DNA from 3 places in the Vibrio splendidus genome. Region 2 is predicted to be linked to each of the others. Evidence: predicted binding sites of a transcription regulator. Region 2 holds the regulator's gene; each other region holds the start of a gene.
What was found. The regulator CRP, encoded in region 2, controls carbon source genes, mostly activating them, when cyclic AMP is high. The targets are predictions, from matches to a motif close to TGTGANNNNNNTCACA.
Positions count from the first base shown of each region.

Region 1: mlc (sugar metabolism global transcriptional regulator Mlc) is a predicted target of CRP. The motif match lies at 1,879-1,894, and genes of this name have one in related genera.
Region 3: rppH (RNA pyrophosphohydrolase) is a predicted target of CRP. The motif match lies at 1,537-1,552, and genes of this name have one in related genera.

Region 1 covers NZ_AP025508.1:2,663,914-2,667,199, forward strand. Annotated here, with positions in the region: gene OCU90_RS11805 (chemotaxis protein CheV) at 1-417, opposite strand, end outside; gene mlc (sugar metabolism global transcriptional regulator Mlc) at 586-1,803, opposite strand; gene pyk (pyruvate kinase) at 2,123-3,286, shown strand, end outside.
Region 2 covers NZ_AP025508.1:3,543,398-3,546,683, forward strand. Annotated here, with positions in the region: gene OCU90_RS15945 (hydrolase) at 1-150, shown strand, start outside; gene OCU90_RS15950 (YheU family protein) at 250-462, shown strand; gene OCU90_RS15955 (phosphoribulokinase) at 540-1,409, shown strand; gene crp (cAMP-activated global transcriptional regulator CRP) at 1,649-2,281, shown strand; gene OCU90_RS15965 (DUF1338 domain-containing protein) at 2,465-3,256, opposite strand.
Region 3 covers NZ_AP025508.1:587,775-591,060, forward strand. Annotated here, with positions in the region: gene OCU90_RS02610 (DUF6482 family protein) at 24-335, shown strand; gene mutH (DNA mismatch repair endonuclease MutH) at 422-1,087, opposite strand; gene rppH (RNA pyrophosphohydrolase) at 1,704-2,222, shown strand; gene ptsP (phosphoenolpyruvate--protein phosphotransferase) at 2,225-3,286, shown strand, end outside.

The DNA of each region.
Region 1 (3,286 bases), 880 kb from region 2:
ATGCGTGATAGCCGTCAGGTAATTGGCACGACCCGTTGTCTTTGGAGGCGGCTGAATTTCAGTCCACGTCGTATTCACGATATTACGCACTTGTCCTACCAAGAAACCTTGTACAGTTCGGTTGTATTCCGTGATGATCAAGTTATTTTCTTGAGTCTCATCTCGTGACGGTGGGAAGCCAATCGCGCTGCGCAAATCGATAACAGGCACCGATTCACCACGTAGAGACGCAACACCCGTAATATGGTGGTGAGAGCCCGGCAAGCGAGTGAGTACTGGCACTTTTAGGACTTCTTTCACTTTAAATACGTTAATCGCAAAAAGTTGACGACTGTTTAAGCTGAATAACAAGAGCTCCAGACGGTTTTCACCGACCAGTTTGGTTCTCTGATCAACCGAATTTAAAACGCCAGACATACAACACCTTAGTGACAAATAATAACTGTGGCTACAATAGCCTACTTCAATAGGTTAAAGCAAAGCGCCAATGCACAGAATGCTTAAACTAAGTACAACAAATGATGTTATACAAAGCTTAAGTACATGGAAAGGTTTCGGGTGAGGCTAAAAGACGAGTATAAGGAGTTAACCTTCAACAACTTTCATTAACAGTTGGCCATCATATAAGGCTTGTTTAACAAGCGCAGCACCAGGCATGGTTGCTTGTTTATAGAATCGAGATTCCACCAGCTCTAAATCTTGATGGTAAACCGATAAACTCTGCTCTTCGATACACTTTTGAATCGCAGGGTACAACACGCTTTTAGCCTGATTGATAACACCACCCACCAAGATTTTCTCAGGGTTGAAAAGGTTAATCACAATCGCTATCGCGGCACCTAAGTAACGACCTAGCTGTTCAATAACTTCAACAGCCAATGGATCGCCATCAGCAGCGGCAGCACAGATCTGTTCAATAGTGACATCTTCAAACACAGTTAAGGACGATGATTCACCATTAGCCAGTCGCTCTTTTACTTGATCACGGATCGCCTGAGAACTCGCGACTGTTTCTAAGCAGCCTCGGTTACCACAATGACAAAGTTTGCCCTGCTTATCGATCTGGATATGCCCAAGTTCACCGATATTACCGTGGCGACCTTGCAACACTCGGCCGTCAAGGATGATCCCAGCACCTACACCATGGTGAATCGAGATAAGAACTGAATTATCGTTGTCTTGTGAGTGACCAAACAGCTTCTCTGCTAATGCCCAAGCTCGCGTATCATTGGCAATAAAGACAGGCAGACCCGTTTCTTTGTAAATCTCAGGACCCAACGCTAAATTTTTAACGTTGTAGTGCGGCATCTGCAACACGATACCTTGCTCAGAATTCACAAGACCCGGTAGCGTAACCGCAATGCTTGTTACCCTATCGAGTTGCTCAGCATAGGTTTGGAAAAATTCATCAATTTCATGTAGAAGACGCGCAAGCACATCATCTTGGTCACGTTCATGAATATCAATCTTGGTATCGATAAGCACGTCGCCGCCCAATTCATGAAGCGCGATCGTCAAGTATCCGCGACCAAGACGCATCGACAGAAACTGCCAACCTTCGTTATTGGTTTGCAGACCGACAGCAGGACGCCCACGAGTCGTGGCTTCTTGAACCGTCGTTTCGTGAATAAGGTGAGCTTCAATGAGTTCACGGGTAATTTTAGTAATACTCGCCGGAGCCAACTCACTTTGCTTGGACAGATCGATACGAGAAATAGGACCTTTAAGGTCAATTAGTTTATATACACGACCAGCATTGACCTGTTTGATATGATCAATATGGCCCGGTTGAGCCATGTACATTTTACGCTCCAGAAATCATCAACGAGTTAATTTTTTTACTTTGCGAAGTAATTGTGAAGTCACTTGGTATATCGCCGTGACCAGTATCACGTATATACATGAATCTTTGTGTATCGAGTCAAATAGTTCGAGGAAAATTAACACCAAAATCGATAAATTGAGACTTAATTTTCAGAATAAAACATCGTTATTGAGCCCTGAATTCAATAATTAGAGACAAATAATGAAATATCTCCCTAGCTCCCAATAAATAATCAATTAATGCATATACTTAATTCAGTCTTTTAAAAGATTACTTGGCCTCACTCTAGGAGTATTCATGACAGCCGAATTAAGAAAAACGAAAATCGTCACAACGCTAGGCCCTTCTACTGATAAAGGTAACGTGCTTGAAGAGATCATCAAAGCCGGTGCCAATGTCGTCCGTATGAACTTCTCTCACGGCACCAGCGACGACCATATACAACGCGCAGAAAACGTCAGAGCAATTGCAAAAAGACTTGGCACTCAAATCGCTATTCTCGGTGACTTACAAGGCCCCAAGATTCGAGTATCGACATTCAAAGATGGTAAAATCCAACTTGCTGTGGGTGACAAATTCACTCTCGACAGTAGCCTAGGTTTAGGTGCAGGCAACCAACAAGCGGTCGGTCTTGATTATAAAGAATTACCTAACGACGTTTCAGCTAACGACATCCTGTTACTCGACGATGGTCGTGTTCAGCTGAAAGTGACCGAAGTGGAAGGCTGTCGCGTTCATACAGAAGTCATCATTGGCGGCCCACTGTCAAATAACAAAGGCATCAATAAAAAAGGCGGTGGCCTTTCCGCAGAAGCGCTAACAGAAAAAGATAAGCGCGACATCGTCACCGCAGCCCAAATCAAAGTGGATTACCTCGCAGTGTCTTTCCCACGCAACGGCGCAGACATGCACTACGCTCGTCAGCTTGCACGAGAAGCGGGCTTAGAAGCTCACCTTGTAGCAAAAGTAGAGCGAGCAGAGACGGTAGCCACTGTTGAGAACATGGATGACATCATAATGGCCTCAGATGTGGTCATGGTGGCTCGTGGTGACCTCGGAGTAGAGATTGGCGACCCTGAATTGGTCGGAGTACAAAAACAGCTTATACGCCGTGCTAGAGCGCTTAACAGAACCGTCATCACCGCAACTCAGATGATGGAATCAATGATCTCAGCACCAATGCCAACCCGTGCCGAAGTGATGGACGTTGCCAATGCGGTACTTGATGGAACAGATGCGGTAATGCTTTCAGGTGAAACCGCTGCCGGTGATTACCCGGTTGAAACCGTAAAATCGATGGCAGAAGTCTGTATTGGCGCAGAGAAAATGGCGGGCATTAATAACCAATCCAATTACCGTATTGACCGTACTTTTGTCACCGCCGAAGAAACTGTCTCAATGGCAACCATCTACTCTGCAAACCATATGGAAGGCATTAAGGGCGTAGTCACGCTCACCGAG
Region 2 (3,286 bases):
CCAAAGTTCGTGTTACCTGACAACATCGACTATCGCCTGTTTCAAAAAGGCGGCCATGTGGGGTTCATTACCGGTAGCACGCTCAAACCAAGGTTTTGGTTAGAAGAAGCATTACCTGCTTACTATGAAAGTATCCAAGATTCGGCATAATGGCCGAGCCTTTTTTAAGGACTGAGTAGTAGACGTCACTAAACACAGTAATCAACACATCAATAAACCTATTTATGAACATAAAAGAGAGAAGTATTTATGATCATCCCATGGCAAGACATTGCGCCAGAAACACTGGAAAACCTCATTAAAGAATTCGTGCTGCGTGAAGGCACAGACTACGGCGACGTAGAGGTTTCACTGCAAAACAAGATTGATCAAGTGAAACATCAATTAGCCTCAAAGGAAGTCAGCATCGTGTTTTCTGAGCTGCATGAAACCGTTGATATTCAAGTCACAAAACGCTTCTAGGCTGCGCTCATAAAGGAGCCGTGTTATAGTGGTAAACGATTGCTAACAAGTAAGTTACTCAAAAGACAAGGGTTGTCATGTCCGCTAAACATCCAATTATTGCGGTGACGGGTTCATCAGGAGCCGGCACCACCACTACCTCAGAAGCCTTCCGAAAAATGTTCAATATGATGGACGTGAAGGCCGCTTGGGTTGAAGGGGATAGTTTCCATCGCTTCACTCGACCAGAGATGGATGTCGAGATCCGTAAGGCTCGCGAGCAAGGTAAGCACATCAGCTACTTTGGTCCACAAGCCAATGATTTTGGCGCATTAGAAGAGTTCTTCCGTCAATACGGTAATGAAGGCACGGGTAAAGTCCGTAGTTACCTACATACCTTCGATGAAGCCGTGCCTTACAATCAAATGCCGGGCACCTTTACGCCATGGCAAGAGATCCCAGAAAATTCCGATGTGATGTTCTACGAAGGTCTTCATGGTGGCGTGGTAGATGGCGACATCAATGTCTCACAGCACGTCGACTTGCTGATCGGCATGGTGCCAATCGTCAACCTTGAGTGGATCCAAAAATTCGTTCGTGACACACGCGATCGTGGGCACTCACGCGAAGCAGTAATGGATTCTATTGTTCGCTCAATGGATGATTATCTTAACTACATTACCCCGCAGTTTTCGCGCACTCATATCAACTTTCAGCGTGTCCCAACCGTAGATACATCGAATCCACTGAACGCTAAAGGGATTCCAAGTTTAGACGAAAGCTTCGTGGTTATACGTTTGCGTGGCATCAAAAACGTAGATTTCCCCTACCTTCTGGCTATGATAGATGGCTCATTTATGTCACGCCACAACACGCTTGTAGTGCCAGGCGGCAAGATGAGTTTTGCTATGGAGCTCATTGTACGGCCCATCCTACAACAGCTCATCGAAACCGGAAAAATAGGTTAACAATACGCCATTCTGGTTGATTACTTTTCATACCGTGATCATGTGCACAATTTTGCGTAAAAAATCGTAGCTTGGTCACGATTAAAATCAAGAAATAGTACCTGAAAAAGGATACTATTCTTAAACGAAACACAAGATAGCTTGCAGCGCTCAACGAGTGCTCTTATCCTACAAGTCAATCCAGGCTTAGCTAAAATACGGAAAGCGGCAAGCATACCCTGCAGAGGAAGTAAGATATTATGGTTCTAGGTAAACCCCAAACCGATCCAACATTAGAGTGGTTCCTTTCACACTGTCATATTCATAAGTACCCTTCAAAAAGTACTTTGATTCATGCTGGTGAAAAGGCAGAAACCTTGTACTACATCGTTAAAGGTTCTGTGGCAGTTCTTATCAAAGACGAAGAAGGTAAGGAAATGATTCTTTCTTACCTAAACCAAGGTGACTTCATTGGTGAACTTGGCCTCTTCGAAGAAGACCAAGAGCGTACTGCATGGGTTCGTGCAAAATCTCCTTGTGAAGTAGCTGAAATTTCTTTCAAGAAATTCCGTCAACTTATCCAAGTGAACCCAGATATCCTAATGCGCCTTTCAGCGCAAATGGCAAATCGTCTACAAGTAACTAGCCAAAAGGTTGGTGACTTAGCGTTCCTTGACGTAACAGGTCGTATCGCTCAAACGCTACTTAACCTAGCGAAACAGCCAGATGCAATGACTCACCCTGACGGCATGCAAATCAAGATCACTCGTCAAGAGATTGGCCAGATCGTTGGTTGTTCTCGTGAGACAGTAGGTCGTATCTTGAAGATGCTAGAAGAGCAGAACCTAATTTCTGCACACGGTAAAACTATCGTGGTATACGGCACTCGTTAATCTCGATTAACTGAGCCAAAAATTTGAAAGCCACCAAATGCAAATTTGGTGGCTTTTTTGTTTTCTAAAGATCTAGAGAGCAGATGCGAGATACGAGAAGAACTCACTGAATCCTATTTGTAAACTTCCTCGAAGCGAAGCGTACTCGCATCTTTAGGGTAAAGCCCGTGCTCATATCTTTCTTTAACCGTTGGTGCTCTCAAAGATCTTGTCAGCCGATGCTGCAACAAATCCTGTATAAAGCTCACCATTCGCCATCGCATAACGCTTAGCGAACTCGTAGAAGCCACCAGGAATCACCTCGTTGCCTTCAACAAATGAAACTGGGACTTTGTCTGCCATTGTAGATGATTGCTCTAATAAGACCTCTGGAGAGCCTTTAACCTGACCGCCAGATGCATTGATAGTGAAACCTGAATCACTCAAATAGTCATTCACAGTCTGTACTTCATCGAACTCATTAAGCTGGTTCACACTCACCGTAAAGTGGTTTGCACCGTAACCATGAGCCGCTAGCCAAGACGCGTATTCACTCTCTTTTGCTAGAACTTGGAAATCCGCGAAGCTCAGATCCCAAAGGCGACCACCAAACAAGAACTCATGACCTTGAAGTTTACTTGCGTCTACTTGCTCAACCAACTTCGCAACGATCTGTTGTAAGTCACTTGAACACTCTTCTACCTTCAACTCACTAATGAACACCTTCGGTTGGTTTGGGTCTGGGTGCTCGTAGTGCTTAGCCACTAACTTCTTGCTCTCAAACAAGTAGTCGCCACAAGCCTTGTAGCCTAATTCAAGGAAAGGCTTAGCCAGTGTTTCAATGCCCAGTGGTGCAACATTGAAAGTTCGCAGTGCAATATGATCATTAATCAGGGCTTCGTCTTCTTTCAGCAGATGATGAACTTTCTCAGCCGATGGGCAAAGCCTGTGAATGTAATCGTCCCATAGTGATTTAAAGAGTAGATCGGGCGTCATGGTGACTCCTTGTCAGAGGTTCTAGCAAGC
Region 3 (3,286 bases), 910 kb from region 2:
TTATAGAGCAAGGGAGGCTGGCTATGCAAAAGCATCAATTAGACATGTGGTTACATGGAGAGCACAAAGACTCTTATCAAACACCGAAAGTATACGTTATTGGTTGTTCCGATATCTCGGAATATCTTTTAGCAGTGGAATATAAACACAAGCTAGAACCGGTAAAGCAAGACGGTGAGCCGCTTCACTTTGGATCCTTGGATCAAGTGAAAGAAGAGTTGCTTCGGCTCGGTTTTGAAAAGGCGTATCTTCGCTTACACAACGCCTATGACGAGTTTGGCAATGAGCCAAGCCAAAGCTACTGTGATATTGAACTGGCGCTCAAACCTCATTAGAGAGCGTTCGTAGCTAGAGATTGATTCTAGTTACAGGCGGTTTGTAACATACTGATAGTTTGGTCCATCTATGCTAAATAAAAGCTCTATGCGTAATGGGTTGTCAGCAATTTATGGGTGAATTGAGTCCGTAGATAGAAACCACGTGGTTTAGTCTTGATAGGTTTTCCACTTGCACCGTAAGCTTCTGTTAACACGCGACTGTTGGCCGCTTTTGGTCGCAAATGCAGTGCTTCGCCGTGTCTTGCTGTTATCTGTTCAACATTACCTAACACGATCAACTCCATCAGCTCTTCCCAGTCTCTTTTCAGGAGTTCGTTTTCAGCTAGGCTTGGTGTCCAGAGTAATGGGGAGCCAACATGCCTTTCTGCCAGCGGGATCTCTCTTTCTCCCTCAACAGGGATCCACAACACTTTAGACAGCTTGTTTCGAACGTGACTGGTTTCCCAAGTTATGCCTTGCACGCCCATCAATGGAGCGACACAAACAAAGGTGGTTTCGAGTGGCTTTCCAGAGTAGCCAATCGGGATGCTTTTAAGCTCGATACCGAGTTTGGCAAAATCTTGTTCTGGTTTACTGCCAGCGGGCGCACCCAAGTGCCATTCCAATAGCTGTCCAACCCAGCCTTTATCGCGCTTGAGGTCGTTTGGCATCACCATCTCGGCTTCATCGGCGAGCTCTTTAAAGGTCATTCCGGCGATAGCATACGCTCTGTCTAGCAGCTCTTGTTGTGTTTGTGGTTCTGGTTTCATAATAAAAGGCATGATCAAAAAAATGATTTTACCAGAAGTTATCACCATATGACGACTGGTTAAGAAATGATCTCCTTGTTAGGAAAGGGATCAAACTCATGGTTATCCACAGGACATAAAGGTAATTAATTGAAATATTAATTTAGTGGATAAATAAACAGGGGTTTATGGTGGATTAAATGCTTGCCAAATGGGGTTCAAAATGAATCTTTCACTTACTAGTGTGGATAAACATCGGAGTGGTTGATCTTTAACCACGTTCTGTTTTTGAAAGATCTTTTACTTTTCTAATGTTTTTAAAAATGAAAATTTAATTTTAATTACTTGATTTTTAATGGAATAAATTAAATTTGTTCGACTTGGTGTTTTTGGTGTTGATGAATCTATGGATTAAAAAAAACGATTGCGGGTAATTCTTCACATAGTTATTCACAGAAAAGGTGAATAAATGTGGTCTATGTCTCATTATTGTGTGGGTAACTAGAATTTGAGCAAAACTTATCCATATTCTTAGTTAATATTCATAAATATAGCGCTTGTCACGTCACTAAGTTTGCTCCGATTGGGGATATGTGGAAAAATCAGAGTAATTAAAAATTTAGATAGAGGTTGGCCAGTGATAGATGGCGATGGTTACCGATTAAATGTTGGTATTGTAATCTGTAACAACCATGGTCAGGTCTTCTGGGCTAAACGATACGGGCAACATTCATGGCAATTCCCTCAAGGGGGAATAGATGAAGGTGAAACTCCGGAACAGGCAATGTACCGCGAGTTGTATGAAGAGGTTGGCCTTACTAAAAAGGATGTAAAGATCGTCGCGACAAGTCGTCATTGGTTACGCTATAAGCTGCCCAAACGACTGGTTCGGTGGGATTCTAAACCTGTCTGTATTGGACAAAAACAGAAGTGGTTCCTTTTACGCTTAGATTGCGATGAATCGCAGATCAATATGCAGCGTGGAAGTACACCTGAGTTTGATGGTTGGCGTTGGGTGAGTTACTGGTACCCAGTTCGACAAGTTGTTTCTTTCAAGCGAGATGTTTACCGTCGAGCTATGAAAGAATTCGCATCTTTAGCAATGCCGTTTAAAGAGCGAAAAACAAAAGGAAAACGCAAATTGCGTAGAGGTTAAGCATGCTCAGTCAACTAAGGGAAATAGTTGAACACGTATCAAGAGTTGAAGATGTGTCGACGGCTCTTGATATTTTGGTTAAAGAGACATGCAGTGCGATGCAGACGGAATGTTGCACCGTGTATTTGGCAAATAATGATATGCAGCGTCTTGAGTTGATGGCAACTCAAGGCCTGATCTTCAAAGGCAATAGTATTCACATTGGTTTTGACGAAGGTCTGGTTGGCCTTGTCAAAAGAAGTGCTGAACCTATCAACCTTGCACAAGCGTCTGCTCACCCTGCTTATAAGTTTTTTCCAGAGCTTGGAGAAAAGGTTTATCACTCTTTTCTCGGCACTCCGATTATCCATCGCAAGCAAGTGCTTGGCGTATTGGTCATTCAACAGAAGTCTCCTCGTTTATTCAGTGAGATGGAAGAATCCTTCCTTGTCACACTCTCAGCACAACTTGCGGTCATTGTGGCGCACGCTCAAACTCAAGGCCATTGGCTTTTAGAGCAACAGAAGCTACCTAAGATTAAAGGTATTGCAGCTTCATCGGGCGTTGCGATTGGTGATTTATGGTGGGACAACACTCAGCCTGAACTCACCGATGTTTATCCAGCATCGACGCTTAATGTTGAAAGAGAGCATGAAATGCTGGCGGTCGCCGTCGAAAATGCTCTCAATGACTTTAAGCGAATGCGAAAGCGCCTAGACAGTGAAATCAATAAAGACGCGTTGGCGATCTTTGACCTGTTTACTCACTTACTGAACGATCCAATGTTACGTAAGGATCTTAAGAGCCAAATCCAGAAAGGCGATAAGGCCGATTGGGCATTAAGGCAGGTTGTTGAGAGCTACTCGAATCGCTTTGCTCGTATGTCAGACGTGTACCTTCGTGAGAGGGCACAAGACATCCGAGAGCTTGGTCAAAGATTGCTCTATTTTCTTCACAATTCTGAACATGAACTTCGCACGCTAGATAAGCCAATTATTTTGGTGGTTCGAGAGCTAACGGCTTCGGTATTGGCCTCTATTCCCAAAGAAAAACTTTTAGCTGTCGTTTCCTTGGAAGGGGCGGCG